DNA from 3 places in the Pseudoalteromonas sp. S4741 genome. Region 1 is predicted to be linked to each of the others. Evidence: predicted binding sites of a transcription regulator. Region 1 holds the regulator's gene; each other region holds the start of a gene.
The links. The regulator LexA, encoded in region 1, represses DNA repair genes until DNA is damaged. The targets are predictions, from matches to a motif close to TACTGTATNNNNATACAGTA.
Positions count from the first base shown of each region.

Region 2: a site for LexA is predicted at 3,963-3,982, ahead of CWC30_RS06640 (YebG family protein). Genes of this name have one in related genera too.
Region 3: a site for LexA is predicted at 2,910-2,929, ahead of dinB (DNA polymerase IV). Genes of this name have one in related genera too.

Region 1 is NZ_PNCN01000037.1:36,369-42,380, forward strand. Features, by position in the region: gene ctaD (cytochrome c oxidase subunit I) at 1-1,308, opposite strand, end outside; gene coxB (cytochrome c oxidase subunit II) at 1,308-2,450, opposite strand; gene lexA (transcriptional repressor LexA) at 2,944-3,561, opposite strand; gene CWC30_RS07165 (PaaI family thioesterase) at 3,760-4,203, shown strand; gene CWC30_RS07170 (hypothetical protein) at 4,233-4,613, opposite strand; gene CWC30_RS07175 (endonuclease) at 4,866-5,519, shown strand; gene hmpA (NO-inducible flavohemoprotein) at 5,559-6,012, opposite strand, start outside.
Region 2 is NZ_PNCN01000035.1:3,051-9,062, reverse strand. Features, by position in the region: gene CWC30_RS06655 (MlaA family lipoprotein) at 1-260, shown strand, start outside; gene CWC30_RS06650 (EAL and HDOD domain-containing protein) at 317-1,540, opposite strand; gene putP (sodium/proline symporter PutP) at 1,886-3,397, shown strand; gene CWC30_RS06640 (YebG family protein) at 3,612-3,911, opposite strand; gene CWC30_RS06635 (ComEA family DNA-binding protein) at 4,209-4,517, shown strand; gene CWC30_RS06630 (DUF6170 family protein) at 4,530-4,832, opposite strand; gene dsbB (disulfide bond formation protein DsbB) at 4,834-5,352, opposite strand; gene nhaB (sodium/proton antiporter NhaB) at 5,463-6,012, opposite strand, start outside.
Region 3 is NZ_PNCN01000004.1:18,761-24,772, reverse strand. Features, by position in the region: gene CWC30_RS00540 (methyl-accepting chemotaxis protein) at 1-116, shown strand, start outside; gene CWC30_RS00535 (M17 family metallopeptidase) at 197-1,732, opposite strand; gene dinB (DNA polymerase IV) at 1,843-2,898, opposite strand; gene CWC30_RS00525 (acyl-CoA thioesterase) at 3,464-3,895, shown strand; gene CWC30_RS00520 (aldo/keto reductase) at 3,908-4,960, shown strand; gene CWC30_RS00515 (ABC transporter substrate-binding protein) at 5,084-6,012, shown strand, end outside; gene CWC30_RS00510 (fumarylacetoacetate hydrolase family protein) at 5,949-6,012, opposite strand, start outside.

The DNA.
Region 1 (6,012 bases):
TATTAACGACAACCAAAAATGCCATTTTGCTAAGGTAATATTGAACATGTTTCCGGTCCATTTTGGCAGCCAATAATAAGCCCCCGCCATAATAGAAAACACCGCGCCCGTTACGAGTACATAATGAAAGTGTGCAACCACAAAATAGGTATCATGATATTGGAAATCGGCAGGTGTAATCGCTAGCATCAATCCCGAAAAACCACCTAAAGTAAACAACACAATAAATGCGATACTAAACAGCATTGGCACTTCAAAGCTAATAGACCCGCGCCACATAGTCGCTACCCAGTTAAATACTTTTACGCCGGTAGGTACCGATATCAGCATAGTCGCGTACATAAAAAACAACTCACCCGCCACGGGCATACCAGTGGTAAACATATGATGCGCCCACACAATAAAGCTCAACAAGGCAATGGAGGAGGTGGCATACACCATAGAGGCATAACCAAATAGTTTTTTACGTGAAAAGGTGGGAACAATCGTAGAAATAATGCCAAAGGCAGGCAAAATCATAATATAAACTTCAGGGTGACCAAAAAACCAAAAAATATGTTGGAACATCACCGGATCGCCACCACCAGCGGCATCAAAGAAACTGGTCGCGAAGTATTTATCGGTGAGCACCATAGTAACTGCACCAGCAAGTACCGGCATAACTGCAATAAGTAAAAACGCCGTGATCAACCATGTCCACACAAATAACGGCAGCTTCATCCACGTCATACCCGGAGCACGCATATTTACTATGGTGACCACCACATTAATGGCCCCCATAATCGAACTAATACCCATAATATGCACAGCAAATACAAACATTGCTGTGTTGTCGTTACTATAAGTGGTGGAAAGCGGCGCGTAAAAGGTCCAACCAAATGCAGGGCCACCACCAGGCATAAATAATGAAGCTAATAGGATTAAAAACGCAAACGGTAAAATCCAAAAGCTCCAGTTATTCATTCTCGGTAAGGCCATATCTGGCGCACCAATCATTAGCGGGATCATCCAGTTTGCCAAGCCGGTAAAGGCTGGCATAACCGCACCAAACACCATTATTAAACCATGCACTGTGGTCATTTGATTAAAAAAGTGAGGATCAACCAGTTGTAAACCCGGCTGAAATAACTCAGCTCGAATAACCATCGCCATTGCCCCACCAATTAAAAACATGGTGAGTGAAAAAATTAAATATAAGCTACCTATATCTTTATGGTTGGTTGTAAATAACCAGCGCTTAAAGCCTGTGGCAGGTTGATGGGCATGATGAGCCTCATTGGTATTAGGTTGTTCTGCAATGCTACTCATTATTTAGCCTCCCCATCAGCATCCAGTGCCGCTTGTATCTCGCTCGGTTGAATTACATCACCAGTGTCATTGCCCCACGCGTTGCGTTTATAGGTAATAACAGCTGCTATTTGCTTGATTGATAATTGCTTTGCGAAAGACTGCATAGCCGTACCTGGTTTACCATGGAGCAAAATATCTATATGCCCTTTGATATCACCTATGACTATTGGGCTGCCTTTAAGAGCCGGAAAAACACCCGGCAAGCCTAATCCTGTTGGCTGATGGCACGCCGCGCAGCTCGCCATATAAACCTGCTCACCAAGCGCCATCAGCTCTTCTTTTGGTACAACTTGGTCTAATAACGCAGCGTCTGCTTCAGCTGCTTTTTGCTTGGCTTGTTTAGCCTCTGCTAACCACGTTTTGAAGTCTTCTTCTGTTTTAGCTTCTACCACAACAGGCATAAAACCATGATCTTTACCGCAAAGCTCTGCACACTGCCCACGGTAAGTACCAACCTCATTAATATTGGTCCATGTTTCGTTAATAAACCCAGGGTTTGCATCTTTTTTAACGGCAAAGTCAGGCACCCACCATGAGTGAATAACATCATCTGAAGTCATTAAAAAACGTACTTTTTGATTAATTGGTAGTACCAGCGGTTTATCGACCTCGAGTAAATAATTCGGGTTTTTATCAGCAAGGTTGGTTATTTCATTTTGAGGGGTAGCTAGCATGGAATAAAACTCAACGTCCTCCCCCATATACTCGTAATGCCACTTCCACTGTGAGCCTGTAATTTTAATGGTGAGATCAGCTTTGCTGGCATCCTCCATGGCAATTAAGGTTTTAGTCGCAGGAATGGCCATAACAATTAATATGACAAAAGGGATCGCAGTCCACAGTATTTCTACTTTGGTGCTTTCATGGAATTGGGCAGGGACAGCCCCTTTAGATTTGCGATGATGAATGAGTGCCCAAAACATAATGGCAAACACGATCACCCCAATCACACAACATATTAAAAAAATAGTCATGTGCAGTTGGTATACATTATTACTTATATCGGTTACGCCTTTACGCATATTATATTGGCTATTAGCAAGCACATTCTGCGAAAAAACAAACAATATAAGCCACAAGGAAGAACTCAGCTTACCCATGTGACGGCTCCTTTGATGCTATTGCTGACGCAAAGCGAAGAGGCATACGGCTTAAACGCCTATTCGTTATTTTTATTTTTTATAAGGGTGCTGGATTTAGTAAATGTGTGTTCTCAAAACGACTAAGCTGTGAGTTATTTTTATTCCAGCTCTTTAATAACTAGTTAAAAAATAAACAATAAGCAAGGTAAGTATGAAAAATAGACAAGGTGAATTTTTTAAAATGCGCAGTTAAAAAATAGCAACCAGTCAGGCAATTAATCTAAGAGTCAGGTTTAGTAAGGGGTGTATTGAAATTACAGGATAGAAATATAAAAAAATTGTTAACTTAAAAAAGCAGAGTAAATTTGTTTATTTATAAAGTATTTAGTGATTTTATTTATGATAGGGGGAGCACTTAACATCATATAGTCATACATTTGATAAGTTAGACATTGTGCTACTAACAAACCCAGCGCCTAATCACCATTAAGCGCTAAATTATGCTTTAATACTACATCCAGTCAGCGTTACGAATAACACCTACCGCTAAGCCTTCAATATTGAACGACTCATTTTCTAAATCAACCTCAATAGCTGAAAACTCATCATTTTCAGCATGTAAGAGTACTTTTCTGCCCGCTTTTTCTAAACGCTTCACGGTTACATCGTCGTCAACACGGGCAACAATAACTTGTCCATTTTCGGCAACTTGGGTTTTATGCACAGCAAGTAAATCACCATCCATAATACCAATGTCTTTCATACTCATACCGTTAACACGCAATAAAAAATCGGCCGCAGGTTTAAACATTAAAGGGTCAATTTTACAGTGGCTTTCTACATGCTGTTGCGCCAATATTGGCTCACCGGCAGCCACCCTGCCAATTAAAGGTAAGCCTAACTGCTCTGGCTCCTCTTCTTCAACAAGCTGAATTCCGCGACTCGCGCCTGGCTTCATTTTAATAACACCTTTTTTGGCCAATGCTTTTAAGTGTTCTTCTGCAGCATTTGCACTTTTAAAACCCAGTGTTTGTGCAATTTCGGCACGTGTAGGAGGCATACCAGTGTCTTTAATAAACACTTTAATGAGTTCGAGTATTTGCGCTTGGCGTTTCGTTAATGGTCGCATACAACTGGTTTTCCATACAGTACAATTAACTGTGAGTATATACAGTTATTTAAAAATCGCAAATATAAATTAATGCCTTATATGCCGTTATCATCAAACAATAACCTACTTTAAAAGCAGGGTAATAAATGTAATTATTAGCAACGCATTATCATATTAATAAATTTTAATTCTCGATTACTTATCCAAGGAGCTAGCATGAGTATTTGGCATCAACCGATTACATTAGAGTTTTGTAAGCAATTAGATCAAGGTATTACAGGCCAAGGGACACTCATGAAAACCATGGGAATAGAGATCAGTGAAATTGGTGATGACTACTTAGTGGCAACTATGCCGGCAATTCCAGAGCATCATAACCCTATGGGTATCGTTCATGGTGGTGCAAATGTGGTACTTGCTGAAACAGTAGCAAGTTATGCCGCTAATTTTGTGGTTGATTTCAATCGGTTTTATTGTGTTGGCCAAGAGATCAGTGCAAGTCATTTAAAGGCATCACGCAATGGCACATTAACGGCCACAGCGAGAGCTTATCATATCGGCAAACGCAGCTCGGTTTGGGATATTAAAATAACCAATAGCCGCAATGAGCTTTGCTGCGTATCACGTATGACCGCAGCCGTAGTAGAGCGAAAAGGCTAGTAAATCTGTTAACCAAGGTTGAGGTTAAATTACTTTTCGAGAGGGTAAATAGTAATTTCCACGCCTGCACCAATTGCAGATATACGTAACAAGGTATCTGCATGTAAAGCTTGGTTAAAGCATTTTGGCGAAGTGCCAGACTCAAAACCCATATCGAATGTTCTGCGTGAACAACTCAACCATTGCTTTAATGCATTGCGTGAACACGACTCGATTAACTCGCACAAGTGATTAATCGCTTTATCTGGCGTGGTTATTTCACCTGCAACCTCAATGCGAGCAAGTTGACGGTATTCGTCTTTATCATAATGTAAAATAGTTGCGACCTTTTTTAAATCAGCAACTAATACGCTAATATCTTGCTTTGACTCAAGCTCTAGATCTACATTTAAAAATTGAATTTCCGACATTATCTCGTTTTTACCCTCTATTAATTTCATTGCAAACTTTAACGCAGTTTTACCGTTATACCAAATCAACAACGCAAGAATCACTGCATTAACGCGTTTTTAGCGTTAGCCTCTGAATATTACCCACTATTTACTCCTAAAAAACGCCCTACACAAAATACGCAAATTAAAATTAAAGCATGCCGGCGACAGTTTACTTTTTTATTCTAGGCCTTAAACTAGCCGCTCCTGTAGTTCACGTATGTGATGGATATGATTCGGTTTATTTTAGCTTTGTTGGCTTGCTGTGCTTGTTTTTCAGCAATTGGCGAACAATTTACGCGGTTTTCGAGTGCCAAAAAGCACTTAATTAATACCCTTCCCGAAAACGCTAAAAGTATTTATTGTGGTTGCGATATAAAAAAACAAGGCAAAAAGTTAGTACCCGACCCTACCCATTGTGGCTACGTGCCTCGCAACACACTAACCCGCTCAGGCAAAGTAAATCAACGTGCATTGCGAATTGAATGGGAACATATTGTCCCTGCATGGGAATTTGGTCACCAGTTACAATGCTGGCAAGATGGTGGGCGTAATAATTGCCGCAAAGTTAGCGCTAAGTTTCGCTTGATGGAAGCCGATATAAACAATTTAGCCCCTGCAATCGGTGAAATTAATGCCGATCGCTCAAACTACCGCTTTGGTATGTTAGCCCAAAACGCGACGCAATATGGTCGCTGTGAGGTTAAAGTTAATTTTAAACAACGTGTTGTTGAACCGCCTGTTCATGCACGTAAACGCATTGCCGATGCGTACGCTTACATGCAAAAAACGTATGGTTTAAAAATTTCAGCTAAACAACAAAAGCTATTTAATGCTTGGCAACAACAAGCTTATGCTGCTAACACAAATAGTAAAAAGCTGTAAGTTTAAATTAAAAGCGTGTAACACACGCTTTTAATTAACCTATAACGCTTGGTGTGGTCCAAATATTTCGTAGTGAATGTTTGAGCTTTGCACACCTAAATCAAGTAGCTGGCCTTTTACGTAAGCCATAAATGATGCTGGTCCACACAAATAAAATGCCCCTTCGCTAATAGGTAATGATGCCTCAAGCACCGTTAAATCCATTAGCCCAGTGAAATCACACTCCTCGCCACCTTGATTAAACCAAGTAAATGTTTTTAGCTGTGGATGCATTGCCGTTTGCTGCGCTAAATACCCTTTAAATGAAAATTCGCGGCTGTTTTCACACGCGTGCAAATAACTAATCGCTTGATTTTTATCACCACTAAGTAGCGTTTGCAGCATTGCCATCATCGGGGTTTGGCCAACACCTGCTGAAATAAGTACCACTGGAGTTGCCTCATTTTTTAAAATAAAATCTCCCGCTGGCGGGTATAACTCTACTCGTGCGCCT
Region 2 (6,012 bases), on a different contig from region 1:
CCGGTGATGTTGTTGATAATGTGGTTTTACCTAAAATTGCACTGACTACACCACAAACTATTTTAGTGTTTGCACTAAAAGCAGTTGAAGCACGTGCGTCATTAATGGCTCAGGAAGGTTTATTGAATGATTCGTTAGACCCCTACTTGTTTATTAAAGACATTTACTTTCAGCGTCAATTATACGAGCTATTTGATGGTAATCCGCCAATAAAAGAAGAGCCTGAAGATTTTGATGAAGATTTCTTAGAAAGTCTTTAATTAAAACAAAAACGCCAGCAAATGCTGGCGTTTTTTCTTAATTAGTAATAATTTATTTAGCTATCAATCATCACCTGCATTTGCTCACTAACCCAGTTGAGAGCTTCGTGATATGCATCAGGCACTTCATCACCTAAGTTTAGTTGCTGAGCTTTGTCGTTCGCAGCTTGCCAATCACCATGCTCATACAGAGTGACCAAGTTTAAGTATTCAGCAAGTAGTCCTTCATTTTTTAACAGCGCTGTTTTTATCTCATTAGACAGAGGCAATTTAAGCATTATGCTGTCCATTTCTTCATCTAATATCGCATCCATAAGCGACATCATGCCGGTTAAGAACGCCATACCTGTATCTTTAAGTTTGCTATGTGAAATAGCTAACAACTCACAAAAACGTGCCCGTGTTAGCGACAGTCTAATAAGCTCTAATGGCTTATCTGCAGATACTTGTGCTGCAAATAGCAAAGATAGTAGTTTTTTGATTTCATTGGCACCTAAGACAATCAGTGCTTGTTTAATAGTATCTATTTCAGAGCGGCGGGTAAATGCTGCTGAGTTTGAATAGCGCAAGAGCTTGTAAGATAAGTTAACATCACGCTCAAATACATCGGTGATCTTCTTAAGATCCATTTCTACACTGGATGTTTCATAGAGTAGTTCAGCCAGTGCCATGCCAGATGGTGGTAAGGTTTTACTTTGCACCATCTCGGGTTTTGAAAAGAAAAAGCCTTGAAAGTACTCAAAGCCGAGCTCAAAAGCTTGGTTGTAAAGCTCGTAAGTTTCAACTTTTTCTGCAAGTAATTTGATATGTGGGTAAGGTTTTAAGTCCTTAATGATCGTTTTAACGGTTTCCATATCGCACGTTAAAAAGTCAACTTTAATGATATCAATAAACGGATAAAAGTGACGCCATACCGGTTGATGGACATAGTCATCTAGGGCGAGTGTGTACCCTTTCTCTTTTAGGTCTTTAACTATTGCTAGCAGACGTTTTCCTGGCTGAACGGACTCTAGTATTTCAATCACAACTCCATTTTTGCCTAACAGCGTGGGGTAGCCTTTTAATAAGGTGTCTAAAGTAAAGTTAATATAAGCGGGTTTATTATCGGTGAAATCTTCAAGACCAAAATTAAACTGGCTGCCCTCAATCAGTCGAGACGTTGCTTCGTCGCCGTCAATGTTCGGAAATACGTTATCTACTCCATCACGAAATAAAAGCTCGTAGCCAATTAGTTCCTTATTGCGATCTAAAATAGGTTGGCGAGCAGCGTAAAAATACATACAAGATTCCGAAACAGTAGAAATTGATTAACATTGTAATAATATATTGGAAAACATTCAAAATAGCATCGGTAAAATGAATTATTATTAATAAAATATCATGGCTTAGGTGATTTTTATTAATCTAAACTCATTGTTTTTAATTCTATTTGTTTTAAAAGCGAGCGAATAGATGGTTTTTTATCTACTTAAATTAGCGGGTTGGAGTTATTAGCAATTACCGTGTTATAGTTGGCTAGAAAGCTTTTATTCCAATACTGTCTTAATTATAAAATCTCAAGAGTCATTATTTGGATTACAAGCCTGTTATTACTTTTTTAAGTGGAGGCGAATTTGGAAACAGGAATGATTATTTCACTGGCATTGTACTTTATTGTAATGCTAGGAATAGGGCTATACGCATATAAGCAATCTACCAGTGATATTTCAGGGTATATGCTAGGTGGTCGTAATTTAGCCCCCAGTGTTGCGGCCTTATCAGCGGGTGCATCAGACATGAGTGGTTGGTTATTAATGGGCCTACCTGGTGCAATGTATTTATTTGGGTTGAGTAAAGTTTGGATTGCAATTGGTTTAGTATTAGGTGCATGGGCAAACTATTTTCTGGTCGCCCCAAGGCTGCGTGTTTATACTGAAAAAGCCAATGACTCCATTACTATTCCTGATTACTTTGCAAACCGTTTTGATGACAACAAAAATATACTACGTGTTATCTCTGCAATAGTAATTATTGTTTTCTTTACCTTATACACTTCATCGGGTGTTGTTGCCGGTGGTAAGTTATTTGAAAACTCATTTCAAATGAGCTACGAAATGGGCTTATACATCACCACAGGTGTGGTAGTAGTTTATACCTTATTTGGTGGTTTTTTAGCGGTTAGCCTTACAGACTTTGTGCAAGGCTGTATCATGTTTATTTCGTTGTTAGCAGTGCCAATTGCCACTTATATGATGCTTGACCAACCATTTCTGGATACCTTAGCAAATGCAAATTATCAGCAGTTACTAAGCTCGCCTAAAGCAAGCGAAATTCATTCTTTAAGTATGCTTGACTGGTTTGCTGGTGGTTCTACCATTGCTATTATTTCTGCAATGGCATGGGGTTTAGGTTACTTTGGTCAGCCTCATATTATTGTTCGTTTCATGTCTGTTCGTTCAGTAAAAGAAATGCCAACCATGCGTCGTATTGGTATGTCTTGGATGACCTTATCTGCCATTGGTGCAGTATTTACCGGTTTATTCGGTGCTGCATATATGATTGAAAATCAAATGCCAATTGCCGATAAAGAAACAATTTTCTTGGTATTGGCTGAATTAATTTTCCACCCGTTAATTGCAGGTTTCCTACTGGCTGCTATTTTAGCTGCGATTATGAGTACGATTTCATCGCAATTATTGGTGTGTTCAAGTTCGTTAACTGAAGACTTCTACAAGATTTACTTAAACCGTGATGCCTCGCAAACTGAGCTGGTATTAGTAGGGCGTATTAGCGTAATACTGGTTGCGTTATTTGCTATTTACCTAGCGTATGACCGTAATAGTTCAATACTTGATTTAGTTAGCAACGCGTGGGCTGGTTTTGGTGCTGCATTTGGTCCACTTGTCTTATTTAGCCTTTACTGGAAACGTATGAACTTAAAAGGGGCTATTAGCGGTATGGTTATTGGTGCTTTAACAGTGCTTGTATGGATTTATGCGCCTATTACCATTAATGGTGAGAGCTTAAGCAGTGTAATTTACGAAATCGTCCCAGGCTTCATTTTAGCGAGTATTGCTATTGTGGTAGGAAGCCTTGTGACAGCTGAACCGAAAAAAGAAATTACTGATCTGTTTGATGAAGTTGAATCGTCATTGTAAGTGATTAGCTAACGTAAAGTTTTGGTTTAAAAAAATGCCAACCAGTTTAACTGGTTGGCATTTTTTATTGACTGACTTGTAACAATAGCAAATTGTGATGTCTTACTCGCTTCTTGTTATTATTACTTAAAGGCATAAAAAAACTGAATACGAATCACGAATTCAGTTTCATAAATTAGTAGTGCGGCTTATAAGCTGCATACTATTTTTTAGATTAGCTCGCTGCTTTATCTTTTATATCAGCAACGTTATCTGACTTTGCTTTTTTAGCTTTTGCAGGTACTTCTTTAGCCCCCTTAAGTACCGCCATAAAGTCGTCTTTACTTTTCGCAATCTCAAGTGCAAGCGACTCAACTTGTTGTTCACTTAGTGGCACATCTACTTTTTCAAGCATGAGTTCTAGTGACTCGGCAATATCGAGCATTTTGTCATAGGCATCAGCTTCTTTTTTAGTAGTAAACGTCATGCGCTCGACTCCGTTTCGTTCTACAACATATTTAACAACAACAGCCATGATTTCTCCTGCTTACTTACGTGGCAATATGATTATTTTAAATCATTAGATTACTGTTTTTATATACAGTACAAGCTTGCGCGCGGTTTTGCAAGCTTTAGCCTTAGTTTATCTGCAGCTTGGTTGACAATAAAGAGTAACTCTACTTTATTTATTAAGTCACTTTATAACGCGTTGCAGTAAAGGAGTCGCAAGGAGTGATTGTTACCGTTAGTACTTAGTAACCACAACGTTATTTAAAAGTGCTGGGTGTAAGTAATCAATGAATGTTCATGTAGGAACGCAAAAGGAAATAGTATGAAATTAATTAAAATAATCTCGTTAGCAGCTGCTTTATGTTTATTACCTATGGGTACCACCTTTGCGCAAAGCGATATGCTATCAGAGCAGATGCAATCAGAGCAGATGCAATCAGCCATGGTTAATATTAATACTGCTGATTTAAAACAGTTAATCAAGTTACCAGGTGTCGGTAAGAAAAAGGCACAGGCAATTATCGATTATAGAGAAGCTAATGGTGATTTCGCATCACTTGAAGATCTAGCTAAAGTAAAAGGGGTGGGTAAAAAAATGCTAGCCAAACTTAATGGAAAGGTGGCGTTTTAACTTAAAAGGGCGCTATGCGCCCTGATCAAACTGTTTTAAGGCAGCACCAAGGTGCTTTTTAGCAAAATTAACATCTACGGGGGCGGTTAGTAGCGGGTAGCTTAAACCAGCCACAATTAAAAAGGGCACTAGTAGCCATCCTTCAAAAAGGGTAAATATTAAAAAAAATGGGCTTAGTAGCATAAGCTTCACAATACGCATTAACACTCTGTCACTAGGAGAGAGCATACTTAACGAGATCGCTATAACAGTTTGTCGTTGACGAACTTTTAAGTGTTTAAGCTCATCAACTTGGCTTGAAAAAAAAGTAAACATATTAAAGTGACTTTTTAGTAATTAATCGACTGGCCACTAATATAAACAGTGTGGCGGTAAAGAGTACAAAAATAATTTCCATCCATGCTGGCATACTTAAGCTAGCAAATTGCCAATCTATGTTTCCGCAATCACCGGTTGCCTCAAAAAATTGCGGTATCCAATGATGTAATGGCATAAACTCTGGAAAATTCGGCTCAAACTCACAGCTAAATGCAAAGGGGTCAGTGGTTGTTTGCATTTCAATGTGTTCACGAGCTATTAGTAACCCCCATACACTTGAAATCCCCCATGTTGTATAGGCAACAATACGTACTGCGAGATTGTTTGGTTTACTGGCGCCAATAATACCCGCAAAAAGTAGACCTAATACTGCGGTGCGCTGGTAAATACACATAATACATGGCGCTAACCCCATGTTGTATTGAAAGAAAAGTGCAGTAACTTCAAGTAGAAAAACAATCCCACTGAATAATAACCAAGGTGTACGTTGAGTACTTAGATTAGCAAGCCAGTTCATAACAAATCCGTATTTAAATAAGGGCTTAGATTATGACGTAGGATAAACAGCGGAGCAAGTAAAAGGGAGGAGCTATGAAATTTCCTAGCTCCTCAAAGTCGGGGAAGTTCTTAATGCCCAGAATTCGCTACAGGGATGTGGTGTTGTATTATCCCCCAGTCATAAAACAAACTGGTTATTTCACTCAAGCCAAAATAAGTCGCGCTTAACCCAACAAAGGTAAGCACAAAAGTGTAAGGTAAAGCCATATACACCATTCGACCGTAAGATAGGCGTAACACGGGAGCTAGTGTTGATGTCAGTAAGAATAAGAAAGCAGCTTGACCATTAGGGGTGGCCACGCTGGGTAAGTTTGTGCCGGTGTTTATCGCCACTGCAAGTAAATCAAATTGGTCTCGAGTTATTTGACCAGCTTTCAGAGCTGCAGCAACTTCATTTATATATACAGTGCCGACAAATACATTATCACTGACCATTGAAAGCAATCCGTTAGCGATAAAAAACATCACCAATTGTAAGTGCCCTTCAAATGTTAGTACCCAAGTAATCACAGGAGTAAAGAGTTGTTGATCGATGATTACTGCAACCACACTAAAAAATACACAAAGTAGTGCCGTGAAGGGGAGGGCTTCTTCAAAGGCTTTACCGAGTTGGTGCTCT
Region 3 (6,012 bases), on a different contig from region 1:
CACAATCTACAAAGCAATCATTGGGTAACACTAAAGATTTAACTCGCGCTAGCGACAAACTCAAACAAAGCAGTGTTGAGTTATCAAGCGTGGTATCGCGCTTTAAGCTTAGTTAACCTGAACTCCGGATAATAAATATCTTCCACCAATTAAAAAGCCCTGATTTTCAGGGCTTTTTAGGATTATTTATAGAAAATTATAAACAATAGCGGGCAAATAAACTGCTTACTGACGCTGCAGTTGGTTTACCATGTTGCCAGTCGCCGCCTTCAACGCCACTACCAGCAATATCCATATGTACATAAGGAAGTGGTAAAGTAGATTCACTGCCATGCTTATCTAATCCACCTACCACAGCTAAAAATGCCATAGGGAATTGATGGCCGCGCGCTGTGACAGCAGAAGCTGCATTATTACTAGAAAGCACATCGTCAGCTAAAGTGCGTGGTTTTATAAAATCATAATCTTCACGGCGTGAACGCGACACTTCAGCACCGTCAGCCCATAAATCACCACAATCGGCTAATTGGCGTGAAATATTAGCACTACGCGCGGGCCCATTCTCAACATATGCGCCATAAGGCCCCATAGCGCGCGCAGCGTGCCCTGTTAAGGTTGCCACTGTAAACAACGTTGGATTTATTTCGTTTTTAGCTAAATCTTTCATTTCACTAAGTAAATCCCCCATAGCTAAACGCCCTTCGGCATCGGTATTACCAATACGTACTCGCACACCTTCACGGCTAGTAATTATTTCATCAGGGACAAAACAATCTGAACCAATAGAGTTACGTACAACCGCTAAAAAGGCAATCACTTTAACCCCTTTAGGCTGATAATCGGCTACTGCTTTCATAAATCCAGCAACCGAGGCCGCACCGCCTTTATCGCGGCTCATGCCCGCCATAAAACCACCGACTTTTAAATCTGCACCGCCCGTGTCATAGACTAAACCTTTACCAACAAACATCAGTGTTCGGGTTACTTCGCCCTCAGGCACGTATTCAAGTTTAACAACGCGTGGATGATGACGCTCTACCGCATACGATGCACGAGCAACGGTACTTAGCATGGGGTAATGCTTATCAATGGCAGCTAAATCATCAATCACATCAACGCTCACCGCACTGTTTTCAAATAACTCAGTACAATAATCAGCAAAACGTGGCGGGGCCATGCGTTCAGGCTCGGTGCCACATAAATCACGTGCGGCATATTGCCCCGCAGCTAATGCATTGACTGCTTTGATTGTTTGCTCATTGGCATCAATTAAGCCTATTTGAGTAATAGGTTCAATACCATGACCATGAAACTCACGCGCTTCTAGGGGTTGCCATAATGCTTGGCATGCGCCTAAGTAAGCCACTTCAAGAGCATGTTGATAACGGCTATCCGTATTTAAAGCGGGTAAATAAATAGCAGGGTTAACACTACCTGATGCTTTTGCCTCATTAATGGCTAATTTGGCTGCATCAAAATAACGACGAACGTCGTCATAATCTCTGTTTAAAGGGCCTGTTGGCGCTAACACGACACGTTTACCGGCAATCACTAACAAGGTGACTTGATTGCCTATGCGAGAGTCTACTTGGGCTTGGTCTAAAATTGCATCACGCAGTGGCGTATTTGGTAAATGAGAAAAGTCGTTGCTGATAATAATAAGTGCATCATGCGATGTACAATCTAGGCTTGCACTTACCGGCTTAGCCAGTACTGCTTTTGGATATGCCATAAAAAAGGATCCTGTTAGAAAACGTAGTCCCTATTATTATTTATTTAGCAATTTATAACCAGTGTACTGCGATAACCTGCTTACTTACTGGCAACTTGGAGTTACGCGTTTTACACATCTAAAATACTAAGCTGTAAATTATGCTCTGGTTGGTTTTTAATACCCACGCCAATTCCTAATAAGCGCACCGGTTGTTGTAATCCACGTTGATAGGCTTTGGCGAGTAACTCTTTAAAAATAGCCGTGTTTAATTGATGCGCAGCTTGATCTGCTGAGGTCACTACAAAATTAGCAAATTTAACTTTAACACTTAATTTATTAATTTTATGTTGTAGTTGCTGTTTATTTAATCGAACCACGAGTTCATCTAACAGTTGCGGTAATTGTTCAAGGCATTCATCTAGGCTGTTTTTGTTGTATTCATAAGTATGTTCCACACTCAATGACTTACGAATCCGCTCAGTTGAAACTCGCCCTATATGCTCACCCATGCACTTTTGATATAACGACACACCAAAATTACCCACATGCTGTTGCATCCAATTAGCCCCTTTTTCGCGCACATCTTGCCCCGTGTATAACCCTTTTAAATTAAGCTTTTCTAGAGTTACTTTACCCACTCCTGGAATTTTACCTAATGGCAATTGGGCTAAAAACGAGTCAACCTGCTCAGGCAATACCACAAATTGCCCATTAGGCTTATTTTCATCACTGGCTATTTTGGCAATAAACTTTATTGGGGCAATACCTGCAGATGCAGTCAGTCCTGTGGTATTAAAAATATCGGTACGAATTTGCTTTGCAATTAACGTTGCACTGCCCTTAAAAGCAGTACTGTGAGTTACATCTAAATATGCTTCATCAAGCGAAAGAGGTTCTACAAGGTCAGTATAGCGGTTAAAAATGGCGCGGATTTGAGTTGATACTTGTTTATAAACAGCCATTCTGCCAGGCACAATAACTAAGTCAGGGCAAAGCTGTTTGGCATGATAGTTAGACATAGCAGAGCGCACCCCATACTCTCTAGCAATATAGTTAGCGGTAGAGAGCACTCCACGACGACTATTTCCGCCAATTGCCAGCGGTAAGCTTGCAAGCTTAGGATTGTCGCGCATTTCTACGGCCGCATAAAAGCAGTCCATATCTATATGAATAAACTTTTTCATCACACAATAACAACTGTTTATTTATACAGCCATTATTGTGGAATCACTTTTAATTAGCAAGCATGTTATTGCTTAAAAAGAGCGTTTACTTTTCTTTGGCTTATTAAAACAATACATCCAAAATAAAATTTCTAAAGAAAAGCCTAATAAAATCAAAACAATTGCCCCAGCCTCATTACCCATAGCGTAACAAGTAAACGACGCTATAAAAACGGTGCATGCCAATAACCAATTAATTATATTCTGCATAGTTATCTCCTTGTGTGTTAATAGTTACTATAGCCATGAATTTAAAGAGGTACAATTTTTACTCAAGGGTTTTTATTTAGCACTGTTGTTTTTTTAAGGTTAAGGTTTGTTCAATCTGAGGCAGTTTACTCGCGGCGCGAGGTTTATAGCCTAATTGTTTAAATAAAAAAGGCGCAAAGCTTCCATGTCCTGCTTACGTCCCTTATTTACATCCATGAGGGCAATACAGAGTAGCTCTACCCCTAGTTATAATTCCCTTGAGCTCATCCGACCATATTGCTAATCTAAATGCTTTAAAACTAAGAGCAATAAATACATGGAAACGTTTAAACAACAACACCCTATTCATACCGATATCACTGTGGCATGGGGCGATATGGATGCCCTACAGCATGTTAATAACTGTGTTTACCTGCGTTATTTTGAAATAGCCAGAATCGATTTTTTAAATAAATTAAATTTATTTGATACTATTAATGCTAAAGCCACGGGGCCTGTGATCAGTGAAAATAATATTCGCTATAAGCGTCCAGTTACCTTTCCCGACACATTGAGCGTAGGTATTACCATTAGTGATATTAAATCTGACCGATTTGTAATGAACTACAGTGTGTTTAGTCATGCGCAAAACGCGATAACAACCACCGGCATGTCAAAAGTGGTGATGTTTGACTTTAAAACAGGCCAAAAAGCCACGATCACTGAGCCATTGTTATCGGCTTTAAAAGCAAACTCTCAAACCGAATAATTAGGATTAGCAATGCAATATAGTCAATTAGGCAGTAGTGGTGTTAGCGTTTCAAGAGTGTGTTTAGGTAGCATGACCTGGGGAGTACAAAACACCCAACATGATGCCGACCAACAGATAGCCTATGCGCTTGAGCAGGGTGTGAACTTTATTGATACAGCAGAAATGTATGCTGTTCCTCCCTCTCCCGATACCTACGGTAAAACAGAAGAAATTATAGGCAATTGGATAGCACGTAATTCACAAAAACGAAAAGACATTGTTATTGCAACTAAAATTGCAGGGAATGGACTTTCTTGGGTACGTGATGGCGGCAATATTACCCGCCAAGCTGTTATTGATGCGGTTGATCATTCTCTAAAACGCCTACAAACCGACTATATTGATTTATACCAGCTACACTGGCCAAATCGCCGTACCCCTCACTTTGCTAGGCAATGGCCTGGTATGCTTAAATTTACCGAGGTAGATGCAAAACAACACACCGCTGATATGCTTGATATTTTAGAGGGGTTAGATGCGTGTGTTAAAGCAGGAAAAATTAAGCATTGTGGGCTTTCTGATGATACGCCTTGGGGAATTAGCCAATTTTTAAATTTAGCAAAAGAGCATAACTTGCCAAAAATGGTGTCTATCCAAAACGAGTTTAGCCTAGTACATGCCAAAGATTGGCCTTATTTAATAGAACAATGTGTACATGAAGATATTGCTTATTTACCTTGGTCACCATTGGCCGCAGGGCTATTAACCGGTAAATACCTAAATGGAGCACGCCCTGAAGGCTCCCGCTGGACATTTATGCAGCGTAACGGTATTTTTCGTGATACGCCACAATCACAACAGGCGTCCAAAGAGTATGTTGAACTTGCCCATGCACACGCTATCACCCCAGCTCAATTAGCGCTGGCTTGGTGTAATCAAGTTGATGGAGTGACATCATCTATCATTGGTGCCACTACTATGGCGCAATTAAAGGAAGACATTGATGCGTTTGATCTAACACTGAGCGATGACGTGTTATCAGCGATTGATATCATATTTAGAAATAATCCAATGCCTTACTAATGAAATTAAGCAAAGGGTAAATGTTATTCAATAATGTTGATTCTTTGCTATTCTTTATGTTTATTTTTTAAGCGCTGAGGTATAATTAAATACAGTCATTTAATAAAGAATTATCAGCTTTTTATGGATACAGCTCGTTATTTCTGCCTGCTATTTTTAATATTCTCGAGTAACAGTATTAGCCAATCTAAAAATCAGCTTACTGAAATTTTATGGCTACAAAGCAACACACCACCTTTTCACTTAGACTCAGAGAATACTCAAATGGGCTTGTGTGATAATTTAACTAAGCAACTAATCAGTAGTATAAAGGATGTAAAACATACTCGATTATTTGTTCCACAAAAACGAATTAATAAATATATCAAAGAAGGCAAAAATGTCTGCTTTCCATGCGTAATCCATAAAAAGAGTACCAACGAAGTCTATACATACTCACGTCCTACTTCTATCTACCCTGAGTTTAGTATTATTACAACTAACCAAAAAGCAGAAACACTTACTAAAGCACATGGTAATCCTATAAATTTAATTAGTTTACTTAGCGATGAACGCTTTACCTATGGACAAGCCGCAGCACGACGTTTTTCACCACACATAAATATGATTATTGAAAACTCTTTGAGCCATCATAACGTGTCCTTGAGCTTAAGTAGTGATAATGAGAGTGGCGTTGTGATCGATAGGTTGAGGCATGGCTTTTTAGACTACTCGCTCGATTACCCTTTTATGGCCAGTTACCTTAACCAGCAACAACACCCTATAAAAATCGTTAGTATCCCCATAGCTCAAAATACGCGCTCATTAATCAAAGGAGCTGTAGGCTGTGCGACTAATGCACCTAATGATTTTGCTAATCAGGCAATTAAGAAAATTAATGCGGCATTAGAAAGTACCATACTAGAATCAGCGGCTCATCAACTAAGCCAGCGACACTGGCTAAGTGAACATATCGATAATTTTGATAAACAATATTATCAACACATAATTAACTTTGACTCACAGACCAATGATGCTCCAATAAACACTGCTGACCAGAATAAAGAGCAACG